DNA from 3 places in the Rummeliibacillus sp. GQ308 genome. Region 3 is predicted to be linked to each of the others. Evidence: predicted binding sites of a transcription regulator. Region 3 holds the regulator's gene; each other region holds the start of a gene.
The links. Region 3 encodes CtsR, which represses protease genes until heat stress. Its sites were predicted from a motif close to ATGGTCAATAAAGGTCAAACA; they were not measured.
Positions count from the first base shown of each region.

Region 1 (3,280 bases), on a different contig from region 3:
GCTATGTAGAGCCAGAAGCTATCATCAAAATGTCCCTTCGCAATATCGATGCTATTATCCCCCGTATGCTTGAAACGAAAGAAGTCATTATCGGTATTGAGACTATACATTTTATAAAGAATAATGTAGAACATCATATCATGAGTCAGGAGATGGTAACACAACAGCTTGATGGTTTCATTAAGGGATTAGGACCATGTGATTCCAAAAAGGGTCTGGAATATGCAAGCTATTTGTTAAGCGAATTAAGCGAATCGAACCCCAAATACTTCATTATCGAGGCGCTTTTAACACCGTTTCGTAAAGCTTTCGCCAAAACAACTCATGCAGCGGAAGCAAGGGAAATCGCCAACTATATTTGGCGGCTTGTCCGAATTGAACAGAACGACGAACAATTTTGAAACCAAGCAGTTCATTCATTTACCATTGGATGGACTGCTTGGTTTTAGTATTGTCTAATCTTGCATGAGGTACACGTTTTTTTAATTCCAAACAGTTATTTTCAAACGAATAACCGAAATTCTGGTACATCTGCCCTGACATTCTTCTCTCTTATGAATATGCAATATAAGAGGGGAGGTGGAATAGTTGTTTAAGAACAATCGCGAGGAGTTATACAGCCTTTCAAATCAATTTATTGAAATATTCATAGCGGATATTTTTTCAAAAAACAAAGTCAATATGGATGAAATTAGATCAAAGGTATCAGATGATCAACGTGAAAAGCTTAAAAAAACCGTAGATCAACTAAAAGTACAGGTGGAGGAGTTCATCAACTCAAACAACACCAAAAGTATTACTGAAAAAGAACCTAAAGAACAGCCTTCAAGCCCACTAAGAGAAAAGCTGAAGCAGGCAAAAACAGAAAATGAGGATACAGAAAAATAAAATTTTATCCCTCACCCGTGTTCTTTGTCTATACAAAAACTAAGGTGAAAGCATCTACTATAAAAGATGAAAGGAGGGGTGAAAATGAGTGAATATGAGAATTCTAATAAGTGGTCTGCAATGGACTCAAGCATGGACCACCCATGTGACCCATGCCACAATAATAATGAGGACATAAATAACAATGCTACTGAAGTTGCGGATATTGACCAATCTTCAAATGAGATTATTATTATTCGTGACTCATGTGATATTACCGTTGAAACAACTGATACTCAGGTAGCTGTTTCGCTTCAGGCAGCTTTACAAGTTGCCATTGCTATCGTAGTTAATATTACAATCGCAGATAGTTCCCGTGCAGAAACGGTGACACAAGAGCTATTACAAAGAGCACAAATTCGTCAAGCAAATCGCCAAAAACTTGTCATCGTTAACTCCCGCTCTGTAAATGTAACAACAACAGATACAGACGTTGCAATTTCCCTACAATTACTACTTCAAATTCTAGTAGCTCTCGTTGCCCAATTAGATATTCTTTAAATAATAGCACCCTACTTCCTATATAAAATAAAAAGGCTGCAACCAGAGTTAGACTATGGTTGCAGCCTTTTTTAATTCATTATTTTAGCTCGTTGCGTTCCATAATATGGTCAATCAAGCCGTAATCTTTCGCTTGTTCAGCGCTCATGTAATTATCACGATCTGTATCGCGCGCAATAACCTCAATTGGTTGGCCAGTGCGTTCAGATAAGATTGCATTTAATTTTTCGCGTGTTTTAAGAATATGTTTCGCAGCAATTTCAATTTCAGTTGCTTGCCCTTGTGCTCCACCTAAAGGTTGGTGAATCATCACTTCGCAGTTTGGCAATGCATAGCGCTTGCCTTTAGCCCCTGCTGTTAGCAAGAATGAGCCCATAGATGCGCACATACCCATACCAACTGTTTGGACATCTGGTTTAATGAATTGCATTGTGTCATAGATTGCCATGCCTGCAGTAACGCTTCCGCCTGGAGAATTGATATAAAGGAAGATATCTTTCTCAGGGTCTTCAGCTTCTAAGAATAGCAATTGTGAAACGATTGAGTTTGACACATTGTCGTCGATTGCACTGCCTAGCATGATGATACGGTCTTTCAATAAACGTGAATAAATATCGTAGGCACGTTCACCGCGGTTTGTTTGTTCAATAACTGTAGGTATTAAGTTCATAAGAAATAGCCTCCTCAATTAAAAAATAGAATACATAATGACATTTGCTGAGCTTCTTCTTCAGCTGTACCATTATATTACACATTATGGTCAACAAAGGTCAAATGTTACGATTGTTTTTTTCCTCTATTGATATTTGTTTGTTTTATCTGTATAATAAAACAGTCGTTAAGTATATATGCCCTCGTAGTTTAACGGATAAAACATAAGATTCCGGTTCTTAGGCTGGGGGTTCGATTCCCTCCGAGGGCGTTATTGAAATCCTCTTAAGCGTTGCTGCCAACTTTGGCGGGCAGCGTTTTTTATTTCTCCACTTATGTCTATTGTAGCTAAAAAGGAAGAAACAAAAACAACGCACAAATCCAAGAAATGAGGATCTGTGCAATAAGGGAGAACTATACTATTTATACCCAATTCGGTATAAAAAAAATCACCTCTATTCATTTTTTGCGAATAGAGGCTTTTTCAATAGTTGATAGTGTTACTCTTCAACTTCAATAAGTTGGACTAGATTAGAAAGAGCTTGATCCTCATCATCTCCGCTTGCGCTTAAAATAACAGGTGTTCCATGTGCTAGCGCCAAACTCATAATGCCCATTATACTTTTGGCATTTACTTTCTTATCGTCTTTTTGCAAGAAAATATCAGCTGCATGGCGGTTTGCTTCTTGAACAAATAAAGCGGCTTGCCTTGCTTGCAAACCTGATTTCAAATTTACTTTTGCCTGTTGTTCTACCATTCAATCATCCAATCCTTCCAGTAAGCTTATTTTATACTTTCGCTGTCTCGCCGCCTCTAAGTGAGTCTGCAATCGCATCAATCTTACGCAAACGATGGTTGACACCTGATTTGCTGACTGTGCCTGTCGAGACCATTTCCCCTAGCTCTTTTAGTGTCACATCTTGATACTCTACTCGAAGCCTAGCAATCTCCTGAAGTTTTTCAGGCAATTGATCGATCCCGATTGCTTGATCAATAAAGCGTATGTTTTCCACTTGTCTAATAGCAGCACCGATTGTTTTATTTAAATTGGCTGTTTCACAATTCACTAGACGATTCACGCTATTGCGCATATCTCTAACAATCCGAACATCCTCAAATTTCAACATCGCTTGATGAGCTCCCACTAGACTTAGAAAATCGGAAATTTTCTCTGCTTCCTTCAAATATGTGACAAAGCCC
Region 1 covers NZ_JCAXDQ010000002.1:119,156-122,435, reverse strand. The annotation lists gene AC6CHJ_RS11800 (TetR/AcrR family transcriptional regulator) at 1-401, shown strand, start outside; gene AC6CHJ_RS11795 (hypothetical protein) at 589-888, shown strand; gene AC6CHJ_RS11790 (spore coat protein) at 973-1,428, shown strand; gene clpP (ATP-dependent Clp endopeptidase proteolytic subunit ClpP) at 1,508-2,098, opposite strand; tRNA gene AC6CHJ_RS11780 (tRNA-Arg) at 2,279-2,350, shown strand; gene AC6CHJ_RS11775 (HPr family phosphocarrier protein) at 2,580-2,837, opposite strand; gene whiA (DNA-binding protein WhiA) at 2,869-3,280, opposite strand, start outside.
Region 1: a site for CtsR is predicted at 2,185-2,205, ahead of clpP (ATP-dependent Clp endopeptidase proteolytic subunit ClpP). Genes of this name have one in related genera too.

Region 2 (3,280 bases), on a different contig from region 3:
ATGTGTCTTTTAGATGCAATAGCTTTTCGCGTTCACCTTCTACTAATTTAGTCACAGGAATACCCGTCCATCTTGAAACGATTGATGCAATCTCTTCCGCTGTTACATCTTCCCGTAACAAACGGCTTTCATCATCAGTTTGCAAAGATTTTTCAAGCGATTGCAGTTCTTTTTCTAATTCTGGAATTTTGCCATGGCGCAAAACGGCAGCTTTGTTAAGATCATATTGATTCTCTGCATCCTCTAATTCTCTACGATAGCGGTTTAATGTTTCCCGTTTTTCTTGGATAGCTTGCAGTGCATTTTTTTCTGACTCCCACTGCTCTTTCATATTTTTAGATGATGCTTTTAATTGATCTAACTCTTCGCGTAAAGCTATAAGCCGTTTTTTGCTTGCTTCGTCTTTTTCTTTTTGTAACGCTTGTTCTTCAATCTCTAGTTGCATTTGGCGACGTGTTACTTCATCTAGCTCTTGTGGCATTGAATCGATTTCAGTACGAATCATCGCACAAGCTTCATCGACTAAATCAATCGCTTTATCTGGTAAGAAGCGCTCTGTTAAATAACGATTAGACAATTCTGCTGCCGCTACAATCGCTCTATCATGAATTTTTACGGCATGATGCAATTCAAAGCTTTCCTTTAAACCACGTAAAATGGAAATAGTATCTTCTACTGATGGCTCTCGCACGAGTACTTGTTGGAAGCGACGTTCAAGCGCCGGATCTTTTTCAATATACATGCGATATTCATCAAGCGTTGTCGCGCCAATACAATGTAATTCACCGCGTGCAAGCATTGGTTTAAGCATATTGCCTGCATCCATTGCTCCGTCTGTTTTTCCTGCGCCAACAATAGTATGAATTTCATCAATGAATAAAATAATACGGCCTTCACTTTCTTTGACTTCTTTCAAGACACCCTTTAACCGTTCTTCAAATTGGCCACGGTAGCTCGCACCAGCCACTAATGCACTCATATCAAGCTCATATATGAGATGATCCTTTAATCCTTCAGGTACATCTTTTTTTACAATACGCTGTGCAAGGCCCTCAACAATAGCTGTTTTCCCTACCCCAGGTTCACCAATTAATACTGGGTTATTTTTCGTTTTACGGGACAATATTCTAATAACATTCCGAATTTCTTGGTCTCGACCAATGACAGGATCCATCTTTCCTTTTTTCACTTCTTCTACTAAATTCCGTCCAAATTGTTCTAATGGGCTTTTTTGCTCTTCGTTATTCATTTGCATTTGCATTCAAATCAGCTCCCTTTGACCATTACTGACCTTATGTTGATTTTATTATATTCTTCTCTATCTTTAATGTAAAGTAATATGTTTGACCTTATTTGACTAAATAATAATTACCATTATTTACTGTATTCACATGACTATCATTCTAACTACGCTGTGTTATAATGAGAAAAATAGATTACGCGAAGGATGGGATAGGTATTGGCAGATTTGGATCATTTTGAACCGCTTCCACAAAAGATACGGAAAATCTTTGAAGAACATGGTTCATTGATTAAATTTCCTAAGAGTAGCCATATTTGCATCGAGGGAGAGCCAGTTAAAGATCTTTTCTTTATCGTAGCTGGGAAAGTGGTTGTATCGAAAGAAACTGCAGGAGGCAAAGAATTGTCGCTCCGAATTTGTGGTAGTGATGATTGCATTGGTGAAGGAATTGTTTTTAGCACATCTGGTTTTTATCCACTGAGTGCGAAAACATTGGAAGCCTCTCAAATTCTTACATTAGATGCAGGCCTTTTCGAAATACTTTTAGCTCAAGAACCTGATTTGTTAATTGAGTATATTAAATGGCTGCAGCTTCAAAATTTAAAAACCCAAACGAAGCTGCGTGATTTGCTGCTATTTGGCAAGAAAGGTGCGCTATATTCCACTATCATTCGTTTATCCAATACGTACGGTGAAAAAATAGAAAATGGTGACATTCTAATTAACTATCCATTAACAAACACTACGCTAGCAAATTTGTGTGCTACAAGCCGTGAAGTAATCAATCGTACGCTGCATGAATTAAAGAATTTAGACGTCATTTCTTTTGATAAAGGATTGATTACCGTCCATCAATTAAACTATTTAAAAGATCAATGTGAATGTGATAACTGCCCTATTAGCGTCTGTCGTATTGACTAATGCTCTATCTTCTATGTATACCCTACTGTCATGAATATATTCGGAATGCTTATATAAAAAATCAGTGAAGAACTAGTTCTCCACTGATTTTTAATTTTTATCGAATACCTAATGCCATTTTTGCGTAGCGTGACATCTTATCTTTAGACCAAGGCGGATTCCAGACAACATTGACATCTACATCTTTTACTTCTGGAATTTCAAATAAAGCTGTACGGATTTGATCCACAATCACTGGTCCCAGTGGGCAACCCATAGAAGTAAGTGTCATTGTGATGACGCATAGTCCTTCTTCAGACATATCCACGTCATAGACTAAACCTAAATTGACGATATCTATACCCAGTTCTGGGTCAATAACATTTTCAAGTGCACCTAGAATATTTTCTTTTAAATCTGCATCCATGGTTTTATCCCCTTTCTTCATATTGTTCCCTAATCATATCATCCCTAAATCACTATGCCAAATGGTCAGCAAGGAAAGCAGTCCCTGCAAGCATCCCTGCACGAGATACTTTGTGGCCAGAAGACGAATCAACCATAAACGCCAAATCTTCTGGATGATCCTGATAATAATCTTTTTGAAGTAGTTTATAAAATTCATGCGTAGGCTTAAATGGTACCATTTGGTCCTTTTTGCCATGCCAAAAGAATACAGGGCGACCTAACAGACCTTCTGGTTCTTTACTTAAGTCAAAACGACTAAGCGTTTTATACATTCTCTCTAACTCTTCGTCATTCAACGGAATTTTAAACCCTTTTTCTTCAATGCCGGCAATTTGTTCCTTCGCTAATTCTACATAAGCTGGAGAGCCCATCATAACAGCCGCGGTTTTGATCCACGGATATACTTTCAATGCGCCAAGCGTCACAATGCCACCCATTGAGGTTCCAGAAAGGCCAATTTCACCTTCTTTTGCCAACCCTTTTTCTAGCAGCTGGTTGCGTAAAAATTGTACTTCTTCGATAGAAGTTAAAACAATTTCCCAAAAACGAAGACTCAACTGAACTTCATCCAGTTCTTCTTCGCGTTCCCCATGCAATAGCGCATCAGGCAATAATACACGTAGACCCTTATTTACTAACTGGTAAGCATAATGTAGATTATGTTCTTTT
Region 2 covers NZ_JCAXDQ010000001.1:598,726-602,005, reverse strand. The annotation lists gene AC6CHJ_RS02790 (ATP-dependent Clp protease ATP-binding subunit) at 1-1,261, opposite strand, end outside; gene AC6CHJ_RS02785 (Crp/Fnr family transcriptional regulator) at 1,460-2,164, shown strand; gene AC6CHJ_RS02780 (metal-sulfur cluster assembly factor) at 2,262-2,570, opposite strand; gene AC6CHJ_RS02775 (prolyl oligopeptidase family serine peptidase) at 2,623-3,280, opposite strand, start outside.
Region 2: a site for CtsR is predicted at 1,341-1,361, ahead of AC6CHJ_RS02790 (ATP-dependent Clp protease ATP-binding subunit). Genes of this name have one in related genera too.

Region 3 (3,280 bases):
TTCTTCTGGCTTGCCAAGGGTGATTTGGTTAGAAATTTGATAATAATTCCCGAGAGCTTCGGTACCTTCTCCGTATATTCCTCTTACAACCATCCCTAAACGAGCCATTGTATTCATCAGCGTTCCCATTTGGTTAGTCGCAGTGAGAGCAGGTAAATGCATCATCACTGATGCTCGAAGTCCTGTACCTGTGTTTGTTGGACAGCTTGTAAGGTAGCCAAATGAATCATCGAAAGCATATGATAGCTTTCTTTCTAAAAGCCGGTCCACTTCATCAGCCAACTGATAAGCTTTATCCAATTGCAGGCCTGGTTGTAAGCTTTGTATGCGGATATGGTCTTCTTCATTTACCATGATGCTAATTGTTTCATCATCCGACACTAAGATAGAGCCTGTTTTTGTTTTATTTGCTAATTGCGGGCTAATCAAATGCTTCTCTACCAAAACCTGACGCTTAAGAGAGGGCATATCATGGAGTGAGAAATAAGAGAATGGCATATCAAATTTCTGATCTCCATCAATCAATGCATTCGATACCATTTTGTCAATTTGCAATGCTTCATCTTCTGAGAATGCCCGAGGAAACCGAAATCCATTGATATTTCTTGCCAAGCGAATTCTTGTACTCATGACAATATCGCCGAATGTACTATCCCCTCTCATCCATATAGGAGGTTTACTTTGCAGAAAGTGGTCAATGTTCATCTCTTTTCTCACCTCCTCCATTCAATTTGTTTTCAAGCAATTTAACCTCATCACGAATTTCCGCGGCGTCTTCAAAACGTTCCTCTTCCACTGCTGTTTTCATATCTTGTCGCAGCGCTTCAATTTGGCGTTTTGTCTGATAGCTCTCATTAATGGATCCAGGAACCTTGCCTATATGTTCTGTAGCGCCATTATGAAGCCGTTTTAATACCTGTGGCAAAAAATCTTTAAACGTCTCATAACATGTTGGACAATTGAATTTCCCTTCTTCGAGAAATTGTCTATATGTCATGCCGCATTGTGGACAGCTTTCATTTTGCACTTTACTTTGTGGCTTCTTGATAGGCACATCCTGTACTGACCAGCTTGGCGTACCGAATAAATTTGAAAATAGTTTTTGCATGGCATTGGAACTATCACCAGGTTCAAGATTCACGTGAAAGTGATCTAGCTGCTTATTGCATACATCACAAAAGTGCCTTGTTATCTTATTGCCGTTTTTCATCTGTGTGACTGTAATTGTAGCAGGCCGCTGTTTACAATTTTCACATATCATCTTTAACACCTCTTTGCATTTGCTGGTCGTATTTCACCGCTAGTAACATCGCCCTCATAATGCGCGCTCGTAGTTCATCGCGTAAAGGTAAATGGAGGGACAATACTGAACGGTCTAGTGCCGCTATCATCATCCTTGCTTCTCTTTGCGTTATTACATCTTCATCAATTAACCGAAAAATAAAGTCCTGTGCAGACGACTGTGTGATAGAATCACCAATTTGATGCATAATCTCTTCAATCAACTCGGTCCCTGAGCTTGCTCTAACACGTAAAATCCGTATATAGCCACCCCCGCCTCGCTTACTTTCAACGATATACCCTCGCTCGGCTGTAAACCTTGTATTGATGACATAATTGATTTGGGAAGGTACACATTGAAATTTGTCTGCAATTTCACTTCGTTTGATTTCAATATGACCTTTACCACCTAATTCAATAATCTCTTTTAAATACCCTTCAATAATGTCTGAGATATTCCGCATTTTTATTCCACCTCACTCGCTTCACTGACTTTGACTAACTTTGACTTTATTATATGTGCCATCAAAAAATGATGCAAATATTTTGCTTAACCTGGAAAATCGTTATTCATTCTCCTAATATACACAAAAAACATACTGCTATATGCAGTATGTTCATAAGTTTTTGGATTAAATCCACTTTCTAACAATAGGATATTCCCAATGGCTTCCCTGAAGTGCTTTGACGATACCGATAATCGGGATAATAACGCCCATGATACCGACAATAACAATTAGAGGAATGCCAATAATCGCAAGGAATATCGTTAAGGTAAGGATGCCTCCAACTGTAACGAGCAGCCACATAACGAATTGGAACAGCAGCGCTTGGATTGATAAACGTTTTATTTCTTCATCTCTAATAAACACAAAAATAAGAATCGGGACTAAACATGGGGCAAAAAAGGCGCTCGCATGCAAAATAACTTTTAACCCTTTATTCTCCATCTTGTTATTCACTCACTTTCAATATCTATTTTTACTTAACTTAATTTACGTATTACATTAAATATAGTTTCACTTTTTTATACCTCCCTTATATGAGGAATTTCTCCTTTCTGGCATTGTTTACATATTTGTGAGAGGATAAATATACGAATATTGTTGAAATGAGGGTTTGAGATGATTCGGACGCTTGGTATCACTAATGATCAACAACTCTTAGCTGATTTTTCGCTCGAAGAGATTAAAACCGGCAAGTTTATATGGTATTGGGTCGATTTTGAATCGCCTACCACAGAAGAAAATAGATTACTTAGCAGCTTTTTTCATTTTCACCCCTTAGCCATCGAGGATTGTTTAATGAGACTACAACGGCCTAAACTGGATTATTACGAGGGGTACCATTTTCTTGTTGCTCATAAAATAAATAAAGAAACATTTGAAGGGGAAGAGGTCAATTTATTTGTAGCTCCAGACTTTATTGTCACCTATCATCACTCACCTGCCCCCGAGTTTGCCATCGTGAGAGAACGAATTGAAGAAATGCCAGCTTCCTGGGAGCGCGGATCCCTGTATATTGCCTATCAAGTACTTGATAAAATTGTTGATGGTTACTTTCCGTTAGTATATGACATCGAAGATCATTTAAATGAAATAGATGATGAAATCGGTTTTAAGAGTACGACAAAATCAATGAAATATGTATTTGATCTAAGGAGCGATTTGCTTCATATTCGTCGCATCGTTTTGCCAATGCGCGATTTACTTTATCGAATTTTAAATTCCTATCGCTTCCGCTTGAATGACCAGGAACGGGCTTACTTTATGGATATACACGACCATTTGATTAAGCTGACAGAAATGGTGGAATCGAATCGGGAACTGACAGCAGACATGCGAGATAGCCATATGTCGATAAACTCGAGCCGGATGAATGGCATTATGATGATTTTGACTATTATTTCTTCCATATTCATACCGCTGACATTTATTGCGGGTGTCTATGGAATGAATTTTAAAAATATGCCTGAGCTCAATTGGCATTATGGTTACTT
Region 3 covers NZ_JCAXDQ010000004.1:65,499-68,778, forward strand. The annotation lists gene mcsB (protein-arginine kinase McsB) at 1-705, opposite strand, end outside; gene AC6CHJ_RS13815 (UvrB/UvrC motif-containing protein) at 695-1,261, opposite strand; gene AC6CHJ_RS13820 (CtsR family transcriptional regulator) at 1,251-1,745, opposite strand; gene AC6CHJ_RS13825 (magnetosome magnetite crystal formation protein family) at 1,914-2,231, opposite strand; gene corA (magnesium/cobalt transporter CorA) at 2,406-3,280, shown strand, end outside.